Regions from separate parts of the Bradyrhizobium genosp. SA-4 str. CB756 genome, predicted to be linked through region 2. Evidence: riboswitches for the same ligand, from Rfam matches in the RefSeq annotation. Region 2 holds a riboswitch; each other region holds the start of a gene.

The links. A riboswitch is a leader RNA that binds a small molecule or an ion and turns the genes downstream of it on or off. The one in region 2 is predicted to bind cobalamin.
Region 1: it holds a riboswitch for cobalamin, as region 2 does, so the genes downstream of both, BRAGE_RS0123275 (TonB-dependent receptor) here and BRAGE_RS55960 (TonB-dependent receptor) in region 2, are expected to answer to the same signal.
Region 3: it holds a riboswitch for cobalamin, as region 2 does, so the genes downstream of both, metE (5-methyltetrahydropteroyltriglutamate--homocysteine S-methyltransferase) here and BRAGE_RS55960 (TonB-dependent receptor) in region 2, are expected to answer to the same signal.

Annotation. Positions count from the first base shown of each region.
Region 1 is NZ_KI421499.1:4,748,442-4,756,222, forward strand. It holds gene BRAGE_RS49135 (class I SAM-dependent methyltransferase) at 1-134, opposite strand, end outside; gene BRAGE_RS0123255 (SDR family NAD(P)-dependent oxidoreductase) at 198-1,046, opposite strand; gene BRAGE_RS0123260 (AraC family transcriptional regulator) at 1,169-2,185, opposite strand; gene BRAGE_RS0123265 (oxidoreductase) at 2,194-3,024, opposite strand; gene BRAGE_RS0123270 (DUF2147 domain-containing protein) at 3,212-3,682, opposite strand; cobalamin riboswitch at 3,921-4,128, shown strand; gene BRAGE_RS0123275 (TonB-dependent receptor) at 4,255-6,678, shown strand; gene BRAGE_RS0123280 (amino acid ABC transporter ATP-binding protein) at 6,748-7,518, opposite strand; gene BRAGE_RS0123285 (amino acid ABC transporter permease) at 7,545-7,781, opposite strand, start outside.
Region 2 is NZ_KI421499.1:4,535,346-4,543,126, forward strand. It holds gene BRAGE_RS0122240 (siderophore-interacting protein) at 1-708, shown strand, start outside; gene BRAGE_RS0122245 (Bug family tripartite tricarboxylate transporter substrate binding protein) at 914-1,954, shown strand; gene BRAGE_RS0122250 (PepSY-associated TM helix domain-containing protein) at 1,979-3,409, opposite strand; gene BRAGE_RS55960 (TonB-dependent receptor) at 3,422-5,779, opposite strand; cobalamin riboswitch at 5,896-6,097, opposite strand; gene BRAGE_RS0122260 (histidine phosphatase family protein) at 6,170-6,742, shown strand; gene cobT (nicotinate-nucleotide--dimethylbenzimidazole phosphoribosyltransferase) at 6,817-7,781, opposite strand, start outside.
Region 3 is NZ_KI421499.1:5,915,745-5,923,525, forward strand. It holds gene BRAGE_RS0128740 (hemerythrin domain-containing protein) at 66-665, shown strand; gene metE (5-methyltetrahydropteroyltriglutamate--homocysteine S-methyltransferase) at 1,840-4,185, opposite strand; cobalamin riboswitch at 4,287-4,488, opposite strand; gene BRAGE_RS0128750 (nodulate formation efficiency C protein) at 5,428-6,210, shown strand.

The DNA of each region.
Region 1 (7,781 bases), 210 kb from region 2:
GTCCCCGGCATGATCTCCTGCGTCATCAGGCGCGCCAGTGACTGGCCTGATGGCGCGATGGCGGAGACCTGCCAGGGATTGGACAGGTACGAGCGGAAGAACTGGAAGAAGTCTGCAACTGCGGTAGCGTTCATTGCGATCCTCTGTTTCCCGCTCGCAAGGAGCAGACGGGCCTGTCGAGAAAAGGGCTGGTGCGACTAAGATGCGATGTTGTGTTCTCTCGCCTCGCCCTGAGCAGCGTTGGAGAGGGATTCCCACGCTTCCCACGTCGCGAGGCGATCGGCATAGGCAGAGCGGGCGCGCGGCAGACCTTCGGTGCCGACGAAGAACCGCAATGGCGGATTCTCGGCGTCGACGATCTTCAGGATCGCATCGGCCGTCGCCTCCGGTTCGCCAAAAGCAAGCTTGGCGCCGGCGGCAAATACCTCCGCCCGCGTGTTGCTGTAGGCATTGATGACGGGCGAAATCCTGAGCGAGGCCGTGCTGGCGAACCCCGTCGCATAGGCGCCAGGCTCGAGCAGCGTGACTTTCAACCCGAGGTCCTTGACCTCCTGGGCCAGACTTTCATGGAGAGCTTCGATGGCGAATTTCGAGGCGTTGTAGAACCCGGTGATGGGCCCGGCGACGATGCCCGCAACACTCGACACGCCAATGATGTGGCCGCCGCCCTGCCGTCGCAGCAAGGGAAGCGCGGCCTGGATGACGCGCAGCGTGCCGAAGAAATTCGTGTCGAACTCGGCGCGGACATCGGCCTCGAGCGCCTCTTCGATCGCCCCGACCAGCGCGTAGCCTGCGTTGTTGAGCACGACGTCCAGCCGTCCGAAATGCGCGTGAGCCCGGCTCACGGCATTCTGCACCGCGTGGGCATTGGTCACGTCCAGGGCCATCGGCAGCACGGCATCGCCGTAAGCTTCCGAGAGATCAGCCACGTCAGCCAGGATGCGGGCGGTGGCAGCCACCTTGTCGCCGCGCTTGAGCGCAGCCTCCGCCCAGATGCGACCAAAGCCGCGGGATGCCCCGGTGATGAACCAGACTTTGCCAGACATGCGATATCCTCGATGGATTGAGTTGGACTTACTCGGCAAGTCCTATCCTCGCTGGCCTCGATCGACAGTGACGAGGTGCGCCAACGAAGTTGCCGCAGGCGCCAAAAAGGGCGCAGCAACCGTCAGTGAATCTTGTTGCCATGCAGCTCGCGCCAGCGGCTCGGCGTCACGCCTTCCCAGTAGCGGAAAGCGCGATAGAAGGAGCTTGCGTCCTGATAGCCCAGGAGGCATGCGACCTCGTCGATGTCGGCGGTGGGATCCGACAGGAGTTGCCGCCCGAGCTCCTGACGCGCCTCGACGAGAAGCTCGCGGAAGCTCGCACCTTCGTCGGTGATGCGGCGCTGAAGGGTTCGCTCGCTCAAGCCGAGATCGCGCGCCACGTCGGACAATTCGGGCCGCCCGCTCGCAAGGCTCCGCTTCAGGACGACCTTGACCTGCTCCCTGACGGAGCTGCGCGCTTCCAGCTCGCCCAGGGCGGACGCCAATGCCGGCGTCAGGATTTCGAGGAGTTCCTTGTTGTGCCCGGGAAACGGACGATCGAGGTCTGCGGATTTCAGGACCAGCAGGTTTCGTGCCGCGCCATAGCGGATCTGGCATTCGAAATATTTCTGGTGGACGTCGCTCTTGGGACGAGGACGAACCAGCTCCACCCGCTTCGGCGTCAGGTGCTGTCCGGTCCCACGACGTCCGAGCTCGACCAGCGAGGCAAAGGTCACGTCGGTCGAAATCGCGGGCTCCGGATCAGTTGCATACGGCCACTCCACCGCGACAACGCACTCGTCCTCGCCTTCCCTGACCTGCAGCTGCTCGGGCGAGCACAGCCGCTTGAAGCGCGCAATGCGGAGCAATCCGTCGCGATAATCCCTCGCATAGAACGCAGCGAGGCTCGACGGCGGATGCACCGCCGTCTCGACGCTCTGGACCAGCATCAAGCCGAGCCCCGGCTCCGGCTTCAGCTCCTCCAGCGCTCTCCAGAGCGCAAAATATTGCACTGTGGTGACCTGCCCCTGCTCGTTCAGGTGCAAGGTCGCCGGCAGTTTCGCCTGCCGCAACAGCACGGCCGGCGGCACGCCGATATGTTCAACGGCCTGCCAAAAGGCTCGGGGGACCTTGCATCTGTCTGCCGCTGTACCACTCATGAACAATCCTAGCGCATCTGGCTCATGATCACGCGGTCGAACAGGCGGTCGCCGAACCATTCGCGAATCTTGATCATGGGCAAGGCATATTTACCCGCAACGTAGCGGGTGCGCGGCTTTGGCTCCTTCACGGCCCTGGACACGACGCCGGCGATGACGCTTGGATTGGTGCCGCGTCCCTGTCCATAAGCCGCACGGGTCGATTTCGCGACGGCCTGCGTCAGCTTGGCGTAAGGACCTCCACCCGATCGTTTGAGCAGGCCATTGGCAACCACATCGCCAAATCCCGTCTCGATCAGGCCGGGCTCGACGACGACGACCTTGATGCCGAACGGAGCCAGTTCAAGTCGCAGGCAATCGGACCAGCCTTCCAGCGCATGCTTGGTCGCATGGTACCAGGCACCCAGGAGGGTGTAGATCTTGCCGCCCATCGAGGTGATGTTGACGATCGTGCCTGCGCGCTTTTCGCGCATCTTCGGCAAGAGAAGCTGCGTCAGGCGAGCGGCGCCGAACAGGTTCACCTCGAACTGGTAACGCGCTTCGTCGATGCCGACCTCCTCGACGGGACCGTAGAGGCCGAAGCCGGCGTTGTTGACGAGCACATCGACGCCATCCACCTCGCGCAGGATGGCATCGACCGTCGCCTGGATGTCGGACTCGCTCGAAATGTCCATTCTCAGGGACCTCGCCCCGAGCTCGACGAGATCATCCATCTTGTCGACGTGCCGCGCGGCGACGAAGACCTGGAATCCGTCCTTGATAAGACGCCTTGCGATTTCCTTGCCCATGCCGGAGGACGCTCCGGTGACGAGCGCCGTTCTCTTCGACTTGTCGAACATTTCAACCTCTCTTCGTTCCTGTCTTATCCTGCGGCCTCCGTGGCAGGAATTGACTGACCAAGCGCGCCAATAGACTTGCATAACACGCCAATCCTGACGACCGATTTGGGCCGCTGTATTCCCAAGAAAAAGCGCGGTACCAGCGACCGCGCTTTGGCAAGACAGTTCGGGCCTGGCGGAAATCCGTTCAGCCGCGAGCGCGGTGGAATGTGCGGGTTTGTCCCATCGCGGGCAGCCCGAGATAGCCTCGGAGGTGCATCTTGCCGTCCTTGACGGTGGCCTTGCAGTTGTAGGTGCGGCCGGACGAGGCGTCATAGATCGTGCCGCCGCCCCACTCGCCATCCTCCCAGCGCAAGCCGGCGATGAAGACAATGTTCTTCAGCGACCGCGCACGCAGCGCGGGATCGGGGTTCTTGGCGTCCTTCTTGAAGGTCACGTTGTCCGCCTCCACGATCTCGTTGCCGTAGAGCATGCGCGCCTGGAATTCCGTTCCGCTCCTGAACATGTCGAGCTTCACCGTGCCGTCGTCCGCCTCCCATGTCCCGACGATCGCATCGGGGACTGGCACCTCGCCGTGCGCCATCGAAATCTGTCCGATGTTCACGGCTGCCATCAGCAGGAAGATGGCGGATCGACGGGAGTGAAGCGACGTTTGCATGGTGCGTTCCTTGGTTTGCGGTTGGGCGAGCGATCGAAGCGCTCGCAGGTCTCGCAAATGTCTCTAGATTTCGGGAACAGCGTTTGCAGCGGCAGAAGGCGCCAGCGGAATTGCGCCGCGCGCCAATCGATGCCGGCGCGAATTTGGATGGTCGGGCAAAACAGCCACACATGGCCATTATCGAAGGTCGGGCCAATCGACGGGTCCCCTTCGGATATTGACGGCTTCATCGCCAGCTGCCAGTTTCATGATCGGTAGTGTCCGCAAGGACTATTCAAGGGAATGCGGTGCGTCCGTCTCGACGGACAATTCCGCGGCTGCCCCCGCAACTGTAGGCGGATAGCCGACGACCAAACGAACCACTGGAGCCCCGTTCGGGCCTCTGGGAAGGCGGTCGAAGGCGATGACCCGCGAGCCAGGAAACCTGCTGCCAGCCATGAGTCACGCGCGAACGCATTGGGCGGGGTGCCCCGATGTCGGACAAGTAGCCGCTGCATCTGCCGCCTGGGGCGAAGGTAGATGACTAAGGCAACCGCGGTGACAGTTTATTTGCGTCGCCGCAGAGCGTTGTCGTGCAAACTCTTCATTCTCGTGCCGGCGTTGCGCCAGGCTATTCACGTGTTTTCCTGATCTCCCTGCTCTCTTCCGTGTCGCTGTCGGCGGCTGCGATCGCGCAGAGCGTGGACCGTGACAAGCCGCCCGTGGAGATCGGTCCAGTGACTGTCTCCCCGTCCACACCGAGGACGGCGCCTGCAATCAGCCCGGGCAACCAAAAGCCTCGGACCGCCCGCCGGGCCACGGGGCGAAGACCGACAGCACCGATCGCTGCAAGGCCCACCAACCCGCCCGCCGGCGACACGACACCGTTGAACACCGCCGCCGTCGCCGGGGTCTCCTCTCGCCTCGGCATTTCGGCCCGGGAGACGCCGGCGACCGTCGAGGTCATCAGCCAGCAGACCATGCAGGACCTGGGCATCCGGACCACCACCGACGTCGCAAAGGCGGCAGTCGGCGTGACTGGCGGCGATGCGCCCGGGGCACCAGCGATCTTCTCGATGCGCGGCTTTTCCGGCGATCAGCTCAACACCCTCTACAACGGCATTCCGATCGGGCCGTCGACCATGACCGGCCGTCCCATGGATGTCGCGGGCCTGCAGCAGGTCGAGATCATCAAGGGACCGGACTCGCTGGTGGCAGGTCTTGGCGCAACCGGCGGCGCCGTCAACTACGTGACCAAAGCGCCGCATACCGGTCCGATCGTCAACGAAGCCTTCACCTCCTACGATTCCTTCAACGGCTATCGCGCCGGTTATGGTTCGGGCGGCTCTACGCTGATCGATGGCCTCGACTACCGCTTCGACATCAGCCATTTCAACGACAAGAGCTTCATCGAGGACAGCTACTCCAGGCTCAGCAATGTCTCGGGCCAGCTGAATTATCGCGTCAACGATAGCCTGAAGGTCTGGGGCGCAGCCGAATACAGGCAGGACAAGGACCGCTTCTACTGGGGCACGCCGATCGTACCGGCGAACGGGCCGGGCATCGTGCCGACGAATGGCATCGTCTCGGGGGTCTGGAGCAACTATTACCTCGGCGGCGGCACGCCAGTCCCGCCGACGATCGACGCGCGTACGCTGACCACGAGTTACAACGTGCTCGACAATCACAGCGGCGCCAGTGAGCTCTGGCTGCGCAGCGGCTTCCAATGGGACATCACCAACAGCATCTCGCTGCGCAGCCAAGTCTACGGCTATGACGCGCACCGGCACTGGTTCAACAACGAGATCTCGTCGTTCGACCAGACTGTCGGCAACTTCGCCGGCGCGCAGAGCATCTATCGCGAGCGCCTGGCGCTGGATCACGCGCAGCGGCTCTACGGCAACATCACCGACCTCACCGTCAATTCCAGCATTGGCGGAATGGACAACCGCTTCGTCGCGACCGTGGCGGCGAGCAACAACCAGTTCAACGTCTCGCAGGACACGCTGTTCTTCAACGACTACGTCGACCTGCTCAATCCCGACCGCGGGCCCTACGGCCCTCGCAGCGACGAGAAGATCTACACCCGCGTCAACACCGCCTCGTTGTCGTTCGAGGACCGGCTCAAGCTGACCTCGACCTTCGCGTTGATCGGCGGCATCCGGTTCGAGGACATCAAGCTGGACCGGACCCGCTTCTTCCCCGACGGCACGCTGGAGTCCGCGAAGGGGTATCCCTTCTCGACGACGTTCAATCCCGTCACCGGCCGCGTCGGCTACACCTGGGACATCACCCCGGGCGTGATGCTGTACAGCCAATACGCGACCGCGGCAGACCCGACGGTGGCCAACATCTTCATCCTCGCACCGTCCGTGCCGCTCCTGCTGACGACGTCGCGCACCTACGAGACCGGCGTCAAGGTGCTATCGGCCGACAAGCGGGCCGAGGCCACGTTCTCGGCCTTCGACATCCAGCGCAAGAACGTCTACGTCCCGGAGAGCGGCATCGTCTTCAACGTCGCCGGCAAGATCGAATCCAAGGGCATCGAGATTGCGGCGGCGATCAACCCGGCCGCCGGCCTGAAACTGTGGGGCAACGTCGCCTTCGTGCAGTCGCGCTTCATCGATTTCAATTATGTCGATGGCAATGGCGTATTCCAGTCCTATTCAGGCAAGACGCCGCCCAACGTGCCGAACTTCATCGCCAATGCCGGCGCCTCGTACCGGTTCGACACGACGCTGCCGGTCGAGATCGGGGGCCTGATGCGTCACGTCGGCGACCGCTTCAACTTCCAGGACAATCTGCTCGTCATGAATGCCTACACCACGTTCGATGCGTTCGCATTCGTCGACATCCCGAAAGCGTACTTCCCGGGGGTGGACCGGACGCGGATTTCATTCCGGGTCAGGAATTTGACGAACAAGCGCTATGCGGCCTGGGGCGACCCGGGCTACGCCGACGAGATCATCCTCGGCGCGCCGCGTAGCTATGAAGTGGCGGCTTCGTTCCGATGGTGAGGAACGCTGGGGCAGCATCGAGGATGAGAACCGTCAGGATCTCATTGTCGCCGCAGAGCCAACCCGCTCCTAATGGATGATCTGGCCGAGGAACGCCCTCGCCCGCTCCGTCTCGGGCGCACGGAAGAAGGTTTCCGGATCGGCCTCCTCGACGATGGAGCCGCGATCCATGAACACCACGCGGTCGGCGACCTCGCGGGCAAAGCCCATCTCGTGGGTGACGCAGACCATGGTCATGCCGTCCCGCGCGAGCTCCACCATGGTCTCCAGCACCTCCTTGACCATCTCCGGGTCGAGCGCGGAGGTCGGCTCGTCGAACAGCATGATCTTCGGCTGCATGCACAGCGCGCGCGCGATGGCGACGCGCTGCTGCTGGCCGCCGGACAGCTGCCCCGGATATTTGTTCGCCTGATCGTGAATGCGCACCTTGCGCAGGAAGCCGAGCGCACGCTCCTGCGCTTCCGCGCGGGACAGGCCGCGCACCTTCATCGGCGCCAGCATGCAGTTCTCGACCACCGAAAGATGCGGAAACAGGTTGAAGCTCTGGAACACCATCCCCACTTCGCGGCGGACGCTGTTGACGTCGCCCATCCGGTCGGTCAGCTCGACGCCATCGACGACGATGCGGCCGCCGTCATGCTTCTCGATATGATTGATGCAGCGGATCAGCGTCGACTTGCCCGAGCCCGAGGGACCGCAAAGCACGATCTTCTCGCCCGCAGCGACATTCAGGTTGACGTCGCTCAGGGCCGTGAAACTGCCGAACCGCTTCACCAGGTTCTCGACGGTGACGATGGAAGCGGACCGATTGGCCCCGTTCCCGTTCATCTGCTGAAGCATTTGCTCCCTCCGAAGGTTTCGCTTGTCTATCGGCGCATTCCCGCAATCGCATAGCGCTTGCGCAAGGATGCTACGCATTGCGATGCCACAGAGCTGATCGCGAGGTAGACCACCGTGATGACCAGATACATCTCGACCAGACGGCCGTTGAGCTGCGCGAGCTTGGAGGCTGCGCCGAGCAGATCGGTGAGCGACAGCACGTAGACCAGCGAGGTGTCCTGGAACAGGATGATGGTCTGGCTCAGGATGATCGGGCTGGCGAC
Region 2 (7,781 bases):
TCACAAGGAAGGGTCACGCAGATGCTGTTGCGATGGCTGATGCGGTCCGCGCGCATCGCCGCAATCGAGACGCTCTCGCCGCACTTTCGGCTCATCGAGATCGAAGGCGAAGCCCTCAAGGACGTCGCCTGGAATGCGGGCCAGAAGATCCAGGTTGCGATGCGCGCGGGCTTGAGCGCGCGCACCTATACGCCGATGTCATGGGAGGCAAGCAGCGGGAGAACTCGCCTTCTCGCCTTCATCCATGGCGTTGGCCCCGGCAGCCGATGGGTGAGCGGTTTGCGCGAAGGCGACACCTGCCAGTTGTTCGGCCCGCGCCGCTCGCTCGATCTCACCGGCCTCGAGGCGCCCATCGTCCTGTTCGGCGATGAGACCTCGTTCGGTCTTGCAGCGGCATTGCGCGACAATCTGCAAGCCGGCGGTGCGCTCCACATGTTCGAAACCACCGATGTCGCGGAGTCGCGGCGGGTGCTGGAGGCCATCAGCCTCGGTGAAGCACGATTGATCGCCCGCAGCGCGGACGATGCACATCTCGCAGCCGTCGAGGCGGAAATGCTGCGCATTGCTGCAAACGGCGCCAGGTTCATCCTGACGGGCAAGGCATCATCGATCCAGCGCATCAGCCGCGCGCTGAAAGCGGCAGGCGTCGCATCGTCGCGGATCAAGGCAAAAGCCTATTGGGCGCCGGGCAAAACCGGACTGGATTGAGCCTCCTCTCACTCGGACAAGATGTCGCGCCCGCTGCAGAATGAGACGGGTTGGTAAGTTTTGAGACGAGCCGGCATGACGGTCGCATTCGCGAGCTAACTACGATCCAGGCGCAGAAAATCGCGGCCTGGCGTTCATCCCCGACGAATCCTTCCGGGCGATCCCAGGGCTCGCAGAACAAGACAGTCGGGAGATTGAGTCCGAGATGGCATGGTTCGGTCGCAGCAAGATCACGAACACAGCTCAGCAGCGGAGCGAGGGATTTCATCCTGACCGGAGATCACTGCTCTCGTTCGGCGCAGGCGCAGCTCTCGCCGCGGCCGGACTGCGTCCCGCACAAGCGCAAGACTACCCCGCGCGGCCGATCCAGGTGCTCGTGCCCTTTGCCGGCGGCAGCGCCAGCGATGTCATCACGCGCATCCTGCTCAACCGCATGTCCACCTCGCTCGGACAAGCCTTTGTGGTCGACAACCGCCCCGGCGCCGGCGGCAATATCGGCACCGCGGCCGCGGCACATGCGGCCGCTGATGGCTACACGCTGCTGATGAGCACCTCCGGCCCGCTGGCTGCGAACAAGTCGCTCTACAAGGAGCTTCCTTACGACCCGCAGAAGGATCTCGCCCCGATCGGTCTGTTCGCGACGATGCCGAATGTCATCGTGATCAATTCGAGGCTGCCGCCGAAATCGCTGCGTGAACTGATCGACTACGCCAAGGCGCATCCGCGCGAGCTGAACTACGGGACGGTCGGTGTCGGCTCGTCGCAGCATCTGTCGGCGGCCTATTTCGAGCAGCTCACCGGCACCGAGATCACCCACGTTCCCTACCGCAACATCGCCGCGTACACGCCGGACTTCATCGCAGGGCAAGTCCCGCTCGGCTTCCAGCTCCTGCCCAACGTCCTCGGCCTGATCAAGAGCGGCGATGCGCGCCCGCTCGCGGTTGCCAGCGACAAGCGCATGACCGCGCTGCCGGATGTGCCGACCGCGGCCGAGGCTGGCCTGAAGGATTACGAGAGCGCCGCCTGGCTCGCGCTGCTCGCGCCGGCGAATACCGACAAGGCCATCGTCGGCAAGCTCTATAAAGCGATGGTCGAAGCCGTGAACGATCCGAAGGTGCGCGCCCTCTTCGTCGAGCAGGGCGCCGAGCCGCTGGTGATGGACCCCCAAGGCCTGACCAATTTCATGACCGCCGAGACCACGAAATGGGCCGGCATCATCAAGAAGATCGGCATCGAGCCGATGTGAGGGTCAGACCAGGCTCATCCGCGTTCAAGCCGTGAAGGTCGACCGCAGACGGCGCCAGCCGATGACGATGCCGGTCACGGAGAATACGAGCCCGAGCGCGCAGAGCCCGACAATCAGGATGTCGCGCAGACGCGGATGCGCCATCAGGACCGGAAAATCGAGCGTGTGCAGCGCGCTGTAGAACCAGCGATAGGCCCGCCGCGAGGCATCCAGCCTTTGCAGCACGCTGCCGTCGGCGCCGTCGATATCGAACCAGACCTCGCCGCATCGGGCGCGGTAGACGGGCGCTCCGGGAACGACGGACTGCGCGGGATAGTCGTCAGGCTCAGCGAGAACGGACGGCATGCCGCAGTTCGCGGCAAGGCGCGCTGTCAATTCCTGAATGTCGCGGACACTCAAGACACCTGCTTGTTCAGCACGAGACGTATCCCCTGCCCTGACCAACGTCTGGGACCCCAGAGCAGGCCGGTCGCGCCGATAGAGATTGCCGCCGAACGCGAACCATTCGACTTCGCGGACCGGTGACGCTGACCGCAGCTGGTCGCGCGATGAAGCCGTCCAGTCCGGCGCGGCAGCCGCCACACGCGCTTCGGCCGGCGTCAACTGCCCGCGCGAGAACAGCCGGCCGTGATCCATGGACAGCCAGCCGCTGAAAATCCAGGTCAGCACGAACAGCGTTGCTGCGAGGCCGATGAGGTGATGCAGGGCGTGCCAGCCCCGATACGGCGTCGAGATCGCCCGTCCTCGCATCCTGATCCGCACGATCCCGAGCACCGCACCGAGCAAGGCCGCGATCGAGGCCAGCAGCGACAGCGTCCAGACCACGCGGTCCCACAGCGCCCAATTGCGCCTCAGCACCGTCGGATAAATCCAGTGCAAGACGCTGCCGACCCAATTCCAGCCACGCTCGCTTCGGGTCGTGTCGAGGACGACTTCGCCGGTGCGTGACGAGATATAGATCTCCGTCCCGGCGGCATCGCCGAGGGCCATGCGAAACAAGGGCCGATGGCGGTCAAAGCCGTTTGGAACGCTCCATTGGTCATAGTCCGCGCGTGCGAGGATCGCGGCCGGCGCGGGATCAAGCCCTCGCCGCACGGCGTGCGCCCGCGCAATGGCCAGTGCAATGTCGGCCGACGTCACACTTGCGTCCCGTCCATCGGAGGCGTGGACCGCGCCGAGCTGCGATCGCCCTGACACGATGTAGACCGGCCCATCGCCCCGCTGGATCAGCCGCGCGCGCGTCGCATCCGGTAGCTTGCTTGCCGTCACCGCTTCGGCGACCGTGATCCTCACCTCCGCACGATCGACCGGTGCCAATCCGGCAAACCGCTCCGCTTCCGTCAGTGACGGAAACGGAACGAAGTGCATCACGATCCCGCTCGCGAACCACATCGCGAACAGCAGGCAGGACGCGACCCCGAGCCAGCGATGCAGCAGGACGATCGCGCTCATCATGTGGTCAGCGCCCTACCATTTGAACGCGGCCGAGAGCTCATAGGTGCGCGGCGCGCCCAGGAGGATCTGGTCGGGATAGAACGGATCGCCCCAGATCGCATAGCGCTTGTCGGCGATGTTGCGTACGCGGAAGGTCAGGCGGGCCTGGTCGACCGCATTGAACACCGTCTTCGGGATGTCGACGAAGGCGTAGACGTCGGCGACGGTATAGGCCTTCATCGTCACGACATTGGCGTCGGTGTTGTAGCGGTCGCCGACGTGACGGCCGGTGATGCCGAGCTCCACTGGCCAGGGCGTGAAGAACCGGTACGACGCGCCGGCATTGGCGACGATGCGCGGCACGTTCGGCGGCGTGTTGCCGGAGAACGACCCCCCGGCAAAATTGTAGTCGGCATAGCGCGCATCGACATAGGCAATATTGCCCCACAGACGCAGCGGCTCGATCGGGCGCACCGCGGCTGCAAGCTCGACGCCCTTCGATTCCTGCCGTCCCGCAATGTTGAGCGTCTGGCCGCCGGCTGCCGCATAGACGTTCTTGCGCAGGATGTCGTAGGCCGAGAATGACCACTCCGCCCTGTTGTCCCAGAACAGGTGCTTGACGCCGGTCTCGTAGGTGCGCGCGGTCGTCAGATCCAGATTCTGGGTCGGACCAAGCAGGAAGATGTTGTTGGCGGAGACATCGGCGCCGGTGGCGTACTGGCTGAAGAAGGTCAGGCCGGGTACGGCCTCCCATGTGTAGCCGATGCGGCCTGTCGTCGGGACCCAGTCCTTGGTGAACGGGAAACCTGCCTTCACCAGGCCGTTGACGTCGGTCGAGTTGCGATCGAGTCCAATGTGCTCGACGCGGAGGCCGCCGACCAGCGCAAAGCTGCGCGTCAGCTTCAGCCGGTCCTCGAATGACAGCGCCTCGTTGTCGATGCGCGCGGTCTGCTGCTGGATCGTGAGCAGGCCGTAATAGCCGCGGGCGGGATCGACCAGCGAAACCGAGTCGCCCGGAAAGTTCGCAGCACCAGGCCTGACAAAATCCAGATAGCTTGACGACAGTGTCGTGACCAGGCGGTTATCGAAGCCAGCGATGTTCGTGTCCCAGATCAGATCGGTGATGTTGCCGACCAAACGCTGGCTGTGCGCGACGTAAAAGCGCTCGCGATTGACGAGGTTCGAGACGGAGTTGAATGCCTCGACCTCATTGTTGAACCAGGTGCGCTCGGCGCCGTAGCCATAGGCCTGGCTCCTCAGTGTCAGGTCGGGCGCGAGCTTCAGCTCGAAACCTCCGCGCAGCCACACTTCCTGGGCGACGTTGCGATTGTCGAGGACGTTGTAGTTGGTGTTGAAGGTGCGGTCGTCGATGGTGACCGCGCCGAGATTGGTTCCGTTGTAGTTGGAGACGTAATTGCCCGAGACGATGCCGCTCGTTGCGTGCGAGCCGCTGAAGGCGATCGGCACCAGCGGCGCGCCCCAATAGGCCTTGCCGCGGTCTTCGCGATACTCGATCGCGCCCCAGACCTTGAGGCTGTCGGAGATGCGATAGTTGAGCTGGCCCGACACATCGAACGTTTTGGTGTTGGTATCGTCGGCAAAGCCGTTGAGCGAAGAGCGGCTGATATCGAAGCGGTAGTCGAGCCCCTGCACGTTGGTGCTGCCGCCCGAGCCGTAGTGGACGCCGAACGAGTTGAGCGAATCCCAAAAGAAGTCAGCCTCATTCCGGATCGGCCCGGTGTGCGGCAGCTTCGTGACCAGGTTGATTGCGCCACCTGCGGCACCTTCGCCGGACATCAGCGAGGCCGGCCCTTTCAAAAATTCCACGGCTGCGAGATTGGCCGTATCAGTGATCCGCGAGGTCATGTTCTGCGGACCGATCTTGATGCCGTTGTAGAGCATGTTGATCTGGCTGTTGGTGAAGCCACGCATGGAGAACGCCGCGGGCTCGGCCGGATTGTCGCCGGAGGTGACACCGACGGCGCCCTGGGCCACCTCCGACACGGTGCGATAGCCCTGCTCCTGCATTGTTTTCGCCGAGATGACCTCGACGGTCGCGGGCGTCTCCTGCACGGTCAGGCCGAGTCGCGAAGCGCTCTCGGCCACCACATTGGTGTTGAGTGGCGTCTGCGCTGCTGCGGCCGGCACGGCGGGCTTGGCCGCCGCCGATGCGGCCGCCGGCCTGCGCGCTGTTGCGCGGCGTGGGCTCTGCGCGTCCCGGCCGGCCGGCTTGGCCTGCTTGCGGGATTGGGCGGGGGAGACTTCAACGGGCGGCAGGGGTTCGCGGGCCTGCTGCGCCAGCGCGGCAGGCACATCCGCGGCCGCAAGCGACGTGAGCGCGGCGGAGGCGAGCAGGAAACGACGCGGTCGTACAATATGGATGGAAGACACGGTCCTGGACCTCGGTGTGACGTCAGTGGCACGTCACCGCGAACCAAGGTCCCATCATCAGGCTTTCAGCCGTACGATGAAGCCGAATGTCTGTACTCCCCGACCGACATCTTCGCGTGTGACCACGGCTGACGGCAGGTCTCCTGGCTCGCGGGTCGTGACCACTTCGTCGCCTTCCCGGGACCGAGGACCCAGTGGCTTCTGACGAAGGATTCACCGCTTACAGTTGCGGGGGCAGCTACGGCATTGGGGACAAGGTCCCCGCACCGCATTCCCTTTTCATCCCCTCTCGGGGAAACCGTCAGAGGCATCTAGGATTACGACCAAGACAGAGTCAATGTGCAAGCTGCGGCGTTATTGCCACAGCGCCCAATTTCCTTGGAGATGAGCATGGAAGGCGAGACCTTCCTCTGGCTGATACGGCATGCGCCCGTCGACGGCGTCAAAGGCACGATCCATGCGGCCGACGCGCCGGCCGATCTCCGCGATCGCGCGCAACTCGAGGCGCTGCGGCAGCGCCTGCCGCGGGATGCTGCGAGCTATGCCAGCCCGGCGCGGCGCACGGTCGAGACCGCGCGGGCGCTGGGGCTGGAGCCGACGCTGGTGAGCGAATTCACCGAGCAGGATTTTGGCGACTGGACCGGCCATCGGCATGACGAGCTCGCAGCGACCGGCGGCGAGGCCTATGCGAAGTTCTGGAGCGATCCAGCGCGTGGAAAGCCGCCGGGCGGCGAGAGCTTTGAGGATCAGGTCGCGCGCGTCCGGCTCGGCCTGTCACGGATTGGCTCGGGCCCAGCCGCGCTCGTCGTCCATTCCGGCACCATCCGCGCCGCGCTCTGCATCGCGCTCGCCCTCACGCCTCAGGCAGCCTTGCGCTTCGTCATCGATCCGCTGTCGCTGACCCGGATCGACCGGCTCACGACCGGCTGGCGCGTCGTCTCCGTCAACCAGCGGATCAGCTAAAGCATGATCCGGAAAAGTGCGCAGCGGTTTTCCGAAAAGATCATGCTGAAACAACAACCTAAAGCGCGATGATCTCATCGCGCTTTAGGCCGATCCGGCACATTGGCCTGCGCGAACGTCGCCATGCCGTTGTGGAGCGCGCAGGCCGACCGCACCAGTGGCAGCGCGATGGCGGCGCCTGATCCCTCGCCGAGCCGGAGATCGAGGCTGATCAGCGGCTGCACGTTCAATGCACGCAGCACCAGCCGATGCCCCTGCTCCGCCGACTGATGCGACGGCAACAGGAACGGCTGGCATGACGGGTTGAGCCGCGCTGCCGCAAGTGCGGCGACTGATACGATGAAGCCGTCGATCAATACGGGAATGCGGCGCTGCGCAGCCGCGATGATCGCGCCTGAGATCGCCGCGATCTCGAGGCCGCCGACGGCGCACAGGATTTTTTCGGGCGCTGCGCCCGCAACGCCATGGCGTGCGATCGCGGCGTCAATCACGCGCGCCTTGTGCGCGCGGCCGGCGGCATCGATACCGGTGCCGCTGCCCGCGATCTCGTCGGCGCCGACGCCGAGCAGGCTCGCGGCGATCGCCGCGGACGCAGTGGTGTTGCCGATGCCCATCTCGCCGAAGATCAGGAGATCGGGGTTGGTGGCCTCCGCGCGTGCCACCGCGCGCTGGCCGGTTTCGAATGCGAAGGCCAGCTCGGCAGGCGTGAGCGCAGCCTCGGTGCTGAAATCGCGCGTGCCGCTGCGCGGCTTGTCGGTGACGACGCCCGCCATCTCCTCCTGCGCCAGCGTGCCCGCGTCGACCACTTCCAGGGTCGAACCCAGTTCACGCGCCAGCACCGAGATCGCCGCGCCGCCGGAGGCAAAATTCGCCATCATCGCGATGGTCACGGCTTGCGGATAGGCCGACACGCCCTGCGCGACGATGCCGTGATCGCCGGCAAAAACGATGACGGGCACGCGGGCGGCGCGCGGCTGCTCAGTCGCTTGCAGGCCCGCAAGCTCGATCGCGAGCTGCTCGAGCCGACCGAGCGCGCCGG
Region 3 (7,781 bases), 1.4 Mb from region 2:
GCTTGGGCGATCTTGTAAGTGGCAGAAACGCTTCCGGCCTACATTGTGCCTCCAGGAGCACCGGAATGACCATCGACCTTTTGCTTCGAGAGCATCGCAACATTGATCTGCTTCTGGCCGCTCTTCAACGCGAATTGGAGATTTTTGAGGGAGGGATCGGTCCCGATTATGAGGTCATTCGCGCGATTATCAGCTATTTCGAGGTTTACCCCGAGCTGTACCATCATCCACAGGAGGACTTGATTTTTTCGAAGCTCAAGGCTCGCGATCCCGATGCAGCTGCAATCGTCGGCGATCTCGCGCTTGAACACCAGGAAGTGGCCGACCGTTTGCACCACTTCGCGCGAGCTATTGACGCCATCCTCGCGGATCGTGAACTCTTTCGGCAAGACGTCGGCGATATCATACGCGACTTTATAGTATGCGAGCGGCGCCACATGATGTGGGAAGAACAAGATTTCTTTCCGGCCGCACTGAAGGCTCTCTCGGCACAGGAATGGACCGAAATCGCTTCCGCCGTCACCGATGATGGAGATCCCCTGTTCAGCGAGACAGCGGCAGCCACTTCGGATGCGCTAAGAGCGCATATTCTGCAATTGGAGCAAGAAGCTGAGGCCGAACGGAGCTCGGTCGCAATTTCGTCCGCCAAGGCTGGCAACCCGTGACACGGCTCCGAGACGTAGGGGCCGTATTGATCAGCGCCGTCTTACAGCAGGAATTAGACCTCATGCTCATCCTGTCGAATGAAAATGGGGGTGTTCGCGGGCATGTAGGCTGCCGCACCGCCAAAATGGCTTTCTGCGCACGATGATCGCTTCCGGTGCCAACGGCATGGCCGAGCCTTCCTGAGCTCTGGTTCCGGCACGTTCCACAATGTGATGTCGCAGGTCCGGCTGTTGCGCAGTGACGCGAAACGGATGCCTCTGATGTCCGCCGCCGTACAACGACGGACGATTGCCGCCGCGCGGGTGGGGCGAAGCACTCCCACCTCTTTCCCAGCCTGGCACGCTCTGAATGATCCGACCGCGGCCGATTCGACCCACAGCACCCCAATTGCCGGGCACTGCTCGCGCGGGCACGTTTAGCACGAACTGCAAGGCGCTGGACGACGTCCTCACTCTGCGCCGAGCCGTGTCGGATCGGAGATCGCCATGATTCAACTGGCCTGTGCTGAGGGCAGGACTACGCTCACGGCTGAGGAGCACCCTATCGGCACCAGTGCCATCTTCAAGCTCGTGACATCCTCCGCGTGGTCCGCTCATAAACTCTCAAACAGAGGCCCAAGACGAAACCCGACCAATGGGTGGAATCGGTCGACCAAGGACTGCCTTAAGCAGGGGTCAAATCAAATCAACCGCTCATGCATTGTCTACGCTTGCAAGATCCTTGGAGCCGGGTTTTTCGTATCGTCGCGCCGAGCATAAGGTTTCCAGGCTGGAAAGCGCACCGAGTTTGCGGCTCGTGCCCTGCGGTGACGCCCGGCATCACCGTCCTCGTCGCGTCGTAATCGTTGCCGACGTGCTCTTGACCGACAAACCTTGGTGTAAGTTTATAAACCTCAGGCTAACGGTCGCATACCACGGCATAATTGAGCTACGCTGAGCTTGTGCTTCAACTGAGCTCAGATTTTCGGCGAATGTCCTTGCCGTGATCGAACCGGCGGTTGTCCTCTCTCCGCCGATGGAAGTCCGCGCGATGCGTCAGCGTCGCTCCTCCCGGACTTTCGCCCGGCCCGCTCAGCGGGGCCGGGCTTTTTTTTATTCCCAAGGCTCCATCGATCATCTACAGCGCAAATGACCGCAACAGATCCGCTTTGTCGGGAAGAGACCCAAGCCCGGATCAATGGCCTCGCGGATCGGATGCAGCGCGCAGTTGGCGGGCGGCAGCGACCATGTTCGCTAGTGCCGGCCGCACTTCCTCCCATTTGCGCGTCTTCAGGCCGCAGTCCGGATTGACCCAGAGCTGCGAATCCTGCAGCCGGGTCCGAGCCAATACCATCAGTTCCTTCATTTCGCCCGCCTCGGGAACGCGTGGGGAGTGGATGTCGTACACGCCCGGTCCGATCTGATTTGGATATTCGTAGTTCCTGAACGCGTCGAGTAGTTCCATTTTCGAGCGCGACGTCTCGATCGAGATGACATCTGCGTCCATTGCAGCGATCGCACCGATGATGTCGTTGAACTCCGAGTAGCACATATGTGTATGAATTTGCGTTTCATCGGCGACGCCCGATGAGCAGATGCTGAAGCAATCCACGGCCCAGTCGAGATAGGCCGTCCACTCAGATCGACGCAACGGCATTCCTTCGCGCAGTGCGGCTTCGTCGATCTGGATCATTGTCGCACCAGCATTCTCGAGATCGCGGACTTCGTCTCGGATCGCGAGCGCAATCTGGCGACAGACCTCGCTTCTGGGAATATCATCGCGAACAAAGGACCAGTTCAAAATCGTCACCGGTCCGGTCAACATGGCCTTCATCGGCTTCCTCGTTAGTGATTGCGCGTAGCGCCACCAGTCCACGGTGATAGGCTTCGGCCGCACCACATCGCCAAACAGGATCGGTGGCCTGACGCAACGCGAGCCGTACGACTGCACCCATCCGTTCCTGGTAAATGCGAAGCCGGCGAGGTGCTCGCCGAAGTACTGCACCATGTCATTGCGCTCGAACTCGCCGTGCACGAGGACGTCGAGACCGATGTCCTCCTGCCAACGTACGGCGCGCGCAGTCTCCTCCTTGAGGAACCTGTCGTATTGCTCGTCACTTATCGCGCCTCGCGCATGCGCCGCACGGGCATTCCGGACCTCTGTGGTCTGCGGAAACGATCCGATGGTCGTGGTAGGAAAAGCCGGTAGTCCGAAACGATTGCTTTGGATCTCGGCACGACGGGCAAATGGGCTCCCGCGTCGACGCATGGTCTGATCGATCGCTTTCATCCGGACAGCGACATTGGCATCACGGATTTTCGGCGAAGTCCGGCGAACAGTCGCGGCACATTCCGACTCGGCAAGAGCTGGCGCAACATTCTGGTCGCCTGCGAGTGCCCGCGCCAGGATCGCAAGCTCCCGCATCTTCTGGACCGCAAAAGCGAGCCAGCTCTTGACGTCGGAAACGAGCCCGGTTTCAAGTTCAACATCGACCGGCACATGAAGCAGCGAGCAGGATGGGGCAATCTGTACACGGTCCTTGCCGAGCTTCGCAATCGCGGGTTCGAGCCGCTGGCGCAGCGACGACAAATTCGACCGCCATACATTCCGGCCGTCGACGACACCGAGCGACATGACGAGATCACTTCGGCCGCCAGCGATGATCTGGTCCAACAACTGTGGCGCTCGAACTAGGTCGAGGTGTAGTCCGGCAACTGGCAGGCTCAACGCGGTATTCAGATTGTCCCCGAGGTCGCCGAAATAGCTGGCAACTAAGATCTTGATGGCCGGCACCTCCTTGGCGAGCCGATCATAGGCATGTCGCAAAGACTGCCGCGCCCTCTCATCCAGATCAAGAACCAGGCAGGGCTCGTCGAACTGAACCCAATTTGCCCCACGTTTGGCCAATTCCTGCAGAACCTCGATATAGGCCGGTAACAGTTCATCCAGTAGTGAGAGTGGCTGGAACGCAGGATCGGGACTCTTGCCGAGCTTTAGGAATGTGACCGGCCCGATCAGGACAGGGCGGGTCTGAAAGCCAAGGGCCTTGGCTTCCTCATACTCCTCGATCGGCTTGCGAGAGCATAGCCTGAAAGTCTGCCCTCTGTGAAACTCGGGCACCATGTAGTGGTAGTTGGTATCGAACCACTTGGTCATCTCCTGAGCGGGTGCGCCAAATCCGCGCGGTCCGCGACCGCAACTCGCATCCTGATCGTCGCATTGTGACCCCCGGGCCATGGCGAAGTACGTCTTCAGCGAAACGGATTCGGCGTTCGAAGCGTAAATCTCTGGGATGGCGCCAACCATGACACTTGTGTCGAGCACCTGATCATACAGCGAGAAATCGTTCGATGGAATGACGGTGACGCCGATAGATTTCTGACGAGCCCAGTTTGCGGCACGCAGGCCAGCTGCGTCCTCGAGCAACTGCAGTTCGCTGCGTTTTCCCGCCCAGTAGCTTTCAAGAGCGAGTTTGAGCTCGCGCCTTGGACCGATGCGTGGCGTTCCAAGCGTGGCAACCGGAAGGGAGAGAAGAGACATAAGTTAACCCCATGTTGGGGGCAAAGGCCGTGGCGGACGCAGGCAGGGGAAGTCGCGCGGTGCGACGGCTGCTTGGCGCACCACCGGGACACCCCGCCCGTGGACGAATAATTGTCGGGGCAGGTCTCCTGGCTCGCGGGTCATCGCTTCTGTCCGGCCTTCCCGAAGCCGCGCAGGCTTCAGTGACATCGTTGGACAGCGGCTTGCCGCTCACAGTTGCGGGGGCAGCGCCGGCATTGTCACCGGCTTCCCTCTTAGCTCCGGATCAAGTGGGACCGGAGAACCTCGACGATTTGGATTATCGGCAAGACAAGTCTTCCGTCAACCTCTCAGATTATGTCGCAAGCTGGTGCTGCAGCATCCGCTACGCGAATGACCGCGCATCCTTATCGCTGAGTCGATGTAGATGCGCTCTGCAGTCAGCGATATTGTGATGACCATCGCAGCTGCCCTCTGGCCGCACGCCAGTTCGGTGGAAGGGATAAAAGCGGCTTCCGCGGTCGGGACTTCTGCCTGGAGCAGAACGCATTTGATGCGTGTCCCAGGCTTCCCAGCAGGTTTTTCGAGCGCGTCCGCCATCCAGCCGCCCTCTCGACCAGCTGGATCCGTGCTGCACAGGCCTAAGACACGTGGCAAAGTCAGCAACATACCTGACCGGCACGTTGATTTGCAGTGCCAGCCAGACTCCAAATGCTCGGCGCGAGTGCCGGATGTCGCGAAAGAAGCGCCAAACGCGCTCTGGCCTCTCGGCCGCGAGTACCCAGAGGCATGCCAGAGGACGAAAGCTGACACTCCGGTAACGATAGTGAGCCAAACAGTTCTGTGGCGGCAAACGTGCTCCCAATTCTCATCAGGAACTTGGTCGAGGCGTTCAGCTGCGCCCACCGAACATTCGGCGCGTGACGAGGGTGCATAAGCCGCGCTGAACGGAAACATCGAGACGCCCGCACGTCGGAAAGCCGACAAAGAGGGCATAGAAGCGGTGCGAATTGCCGTCTATTAACCTGGCACGAGGAATGCAAGTCTTCGGCATGCCCAGTCTCCTCCTGCTGGGCATGTCTAGCACAGCAACTTGAGGCTGTCGCCGGCAACGAAGTTAGCGGCGCGTGATAGAGCGCCTGCTCGCACGGGACACCATCGGTCCCCCGTCGCGTCGTCGCTAACTTCTTGCGCTCGCGCATAACAGGCTGAAGTTGCCCGCTCTGCAATGACGTGTGGATGAAACCAGATAGGCCAACAGTCATGAGAAAAGTGTCTGGAAGACGCGCGTTATTGTTTTGTCTCGGTCGATCCCTGATCTGTCTAGCCGGGCTGGCTGCGACTGGCGACCGTGCTCGCGCTATCGAGAGCCCCCATATCGAAAGATTCAAGTCAACGTGGCGAGCGCAAGACGGTGAGACAATAGAACAAATTATCTCCAACGTCTCGAAAGTTGCACGGTTCGTCCCTCGAATGTGGGGCGTCGCTGAACTTGACGGAAACGACTATGTTTTCGTTTCGTGGACCAGGCACGCGGATGATGTATTAGACGAACAGCACGTTATCACCTGGAGGATCGCACTCGACGGCACGTTTCAACTTGCGTCGACCTATGCAAAGCCGATCGAATTGGGCTGGCACGCCCTGGCGCTCGGGTTGATCGCCAGTGAAGTCAAGGATGGCGAAAGGGACGCAAATCTTCGCTTTCTGCATGATCCGAGCAACTTCAACTTCGTGACGACCACGCAGGGCCCGCTCGGCGATCTCCTGCGGCAGGGCCGCTGCACTATCGTTGAGCCTGTTGGAGTGGACTACTTGCCGAAGCAGAAGGACAAGCCGACCGAAAAAGGTGATCTGTGGCGCGTTTTGCTTTTAGTGAACTGTAATATCCCAGGGCCCCGTTTTTACACCCATAACGGGGTCATCACTTTCGAGAAGAGCGAAGGGCAAGATTGGGAGCCGCAATCCTCCTTTGCCAAGCGTATCGCCGCCTTTCCTCCTGGCTCCTGGTTCGCTCGGATGGAGCCCAAGGAACGGGAAGAGTAAGAAGGGGCGAAAGCCCTCCGTTTAATGGTCGCGCGGAGCAAAGATCGCGCCGCAGCTCCTTTACCGCCGACCGCCTCAGAGTAACTGCAAGACATATCAGCGCTAAAGTGTCGGTGCTTACGCCTTCGCAACCGTCGCGAGCCTTTCCCGCAGCCTTTAGCCCGTCAGGCAAAAATCGGGCAGCACGATTACTCGAGGCTTTCCGCGACAGTCGAGCTCAGAGGCGCATACCAGTTGGCGAGATTTTGCTCCCAGCGCACCCGACGCAGTGAGAGAACACCGATCTGCGAGGGAACCAGCTCTCCATGCCACTCTTCAAGGGACCGGGCTTGGAGATGCCTCGGGCCCTGATCCGGCGTGCAGGCCGCGCATCGCGCGATTGACTGGTGAGCATGCCGACGCCGAGCCGGCACGATCAAGCGCTGCGACAAACCCATTAAGAGGGTAATGGGGCAGTGTCGGCATACCCTCGAACATCGGCCGTTTCCGACTGGCCCCGGCGACGAGCCCCGGAGCCGTGCGCGAGGCATCGAGGAACGACTGATTCGGCGCTAAATTTCCTCGCGCGCATTCGTTTGCGCGTCATAGATCCGGACTTGAAGCATGGGAAAACGCTTCTTTAGTTCTGCTCCGCCTGCCCTGGCGCCGTCTTTGGTTGCGAATTCAGCTCTGAGTCGGCCATCCACTTCAAGTGCGTAAGAAGAGACCGGCAATTCCCGTGGAGCTGCAGCCATTTGATTCCCATTGTGTAGTGAGGTCGTTGAGAACGATTGTAGCTTGAGTCGGCTAAACCGCACCAGAGCGGCCTGCCCGAGTGCCGCGATGGGGCAGCCATGATGCGGATTGACGCCTCGTACCGAATGGCATCAGGATGGTGCTCGCGATCGTCCGAACACGCGGGCGGCATACCCCTCGTGCGGTGCGTATACGACGAAGCCACGCAGGTTGCCGTTCCACATCTTCTGGCGCAAACGCACGCCCTCGTGCCGGGCTTGCCGGGTCAATCTTCACCTGTGATCGCGGTGAAGCGCACTACGACAGAGCGGCCGCCAGTCGCGCCGCCCACAACAATCGGGCTCTTCTACGAACGGGGCGGCGGCACCACGAAGATTATGGCGCACCGCAGAGGTGCGAAAGGCCACAATGCGATTGGCATTCACGCGTGGCTCTCCAAAAGATGGCTCGCGGATTGGCGGTTTGAGCAAACGATACCGATTCATTTACGCAGCGAGTCTTGAGCTGAACTCCGCGGCGCCTTTGTCCAGATCTCAGAGGAAGCGAGACCAGATTTCTTTCGAAAATCAATCTCGTCCTGACAAGAACTTACAGCGAAATGTCATCGCCCTCGCTGAAACCGTCGGCAGCCTTCTGTCTGCCGATGCGGGTTGCCACAAGCATAGCCAGGTTGCTCCTCCCCGCCTGACTTCCACTCGACGTCAAGATTCATACGCGACTTCATCTTGAAGTGCGTGAGAAAACAGCGTTCGAGGCTTGGCTTTCTCTCGCATACCAAGTCCGCCGCCGAGCGATGGAGATCTCCTCCTCAGGTCGAGAGGGTGCAGTACCCGCCC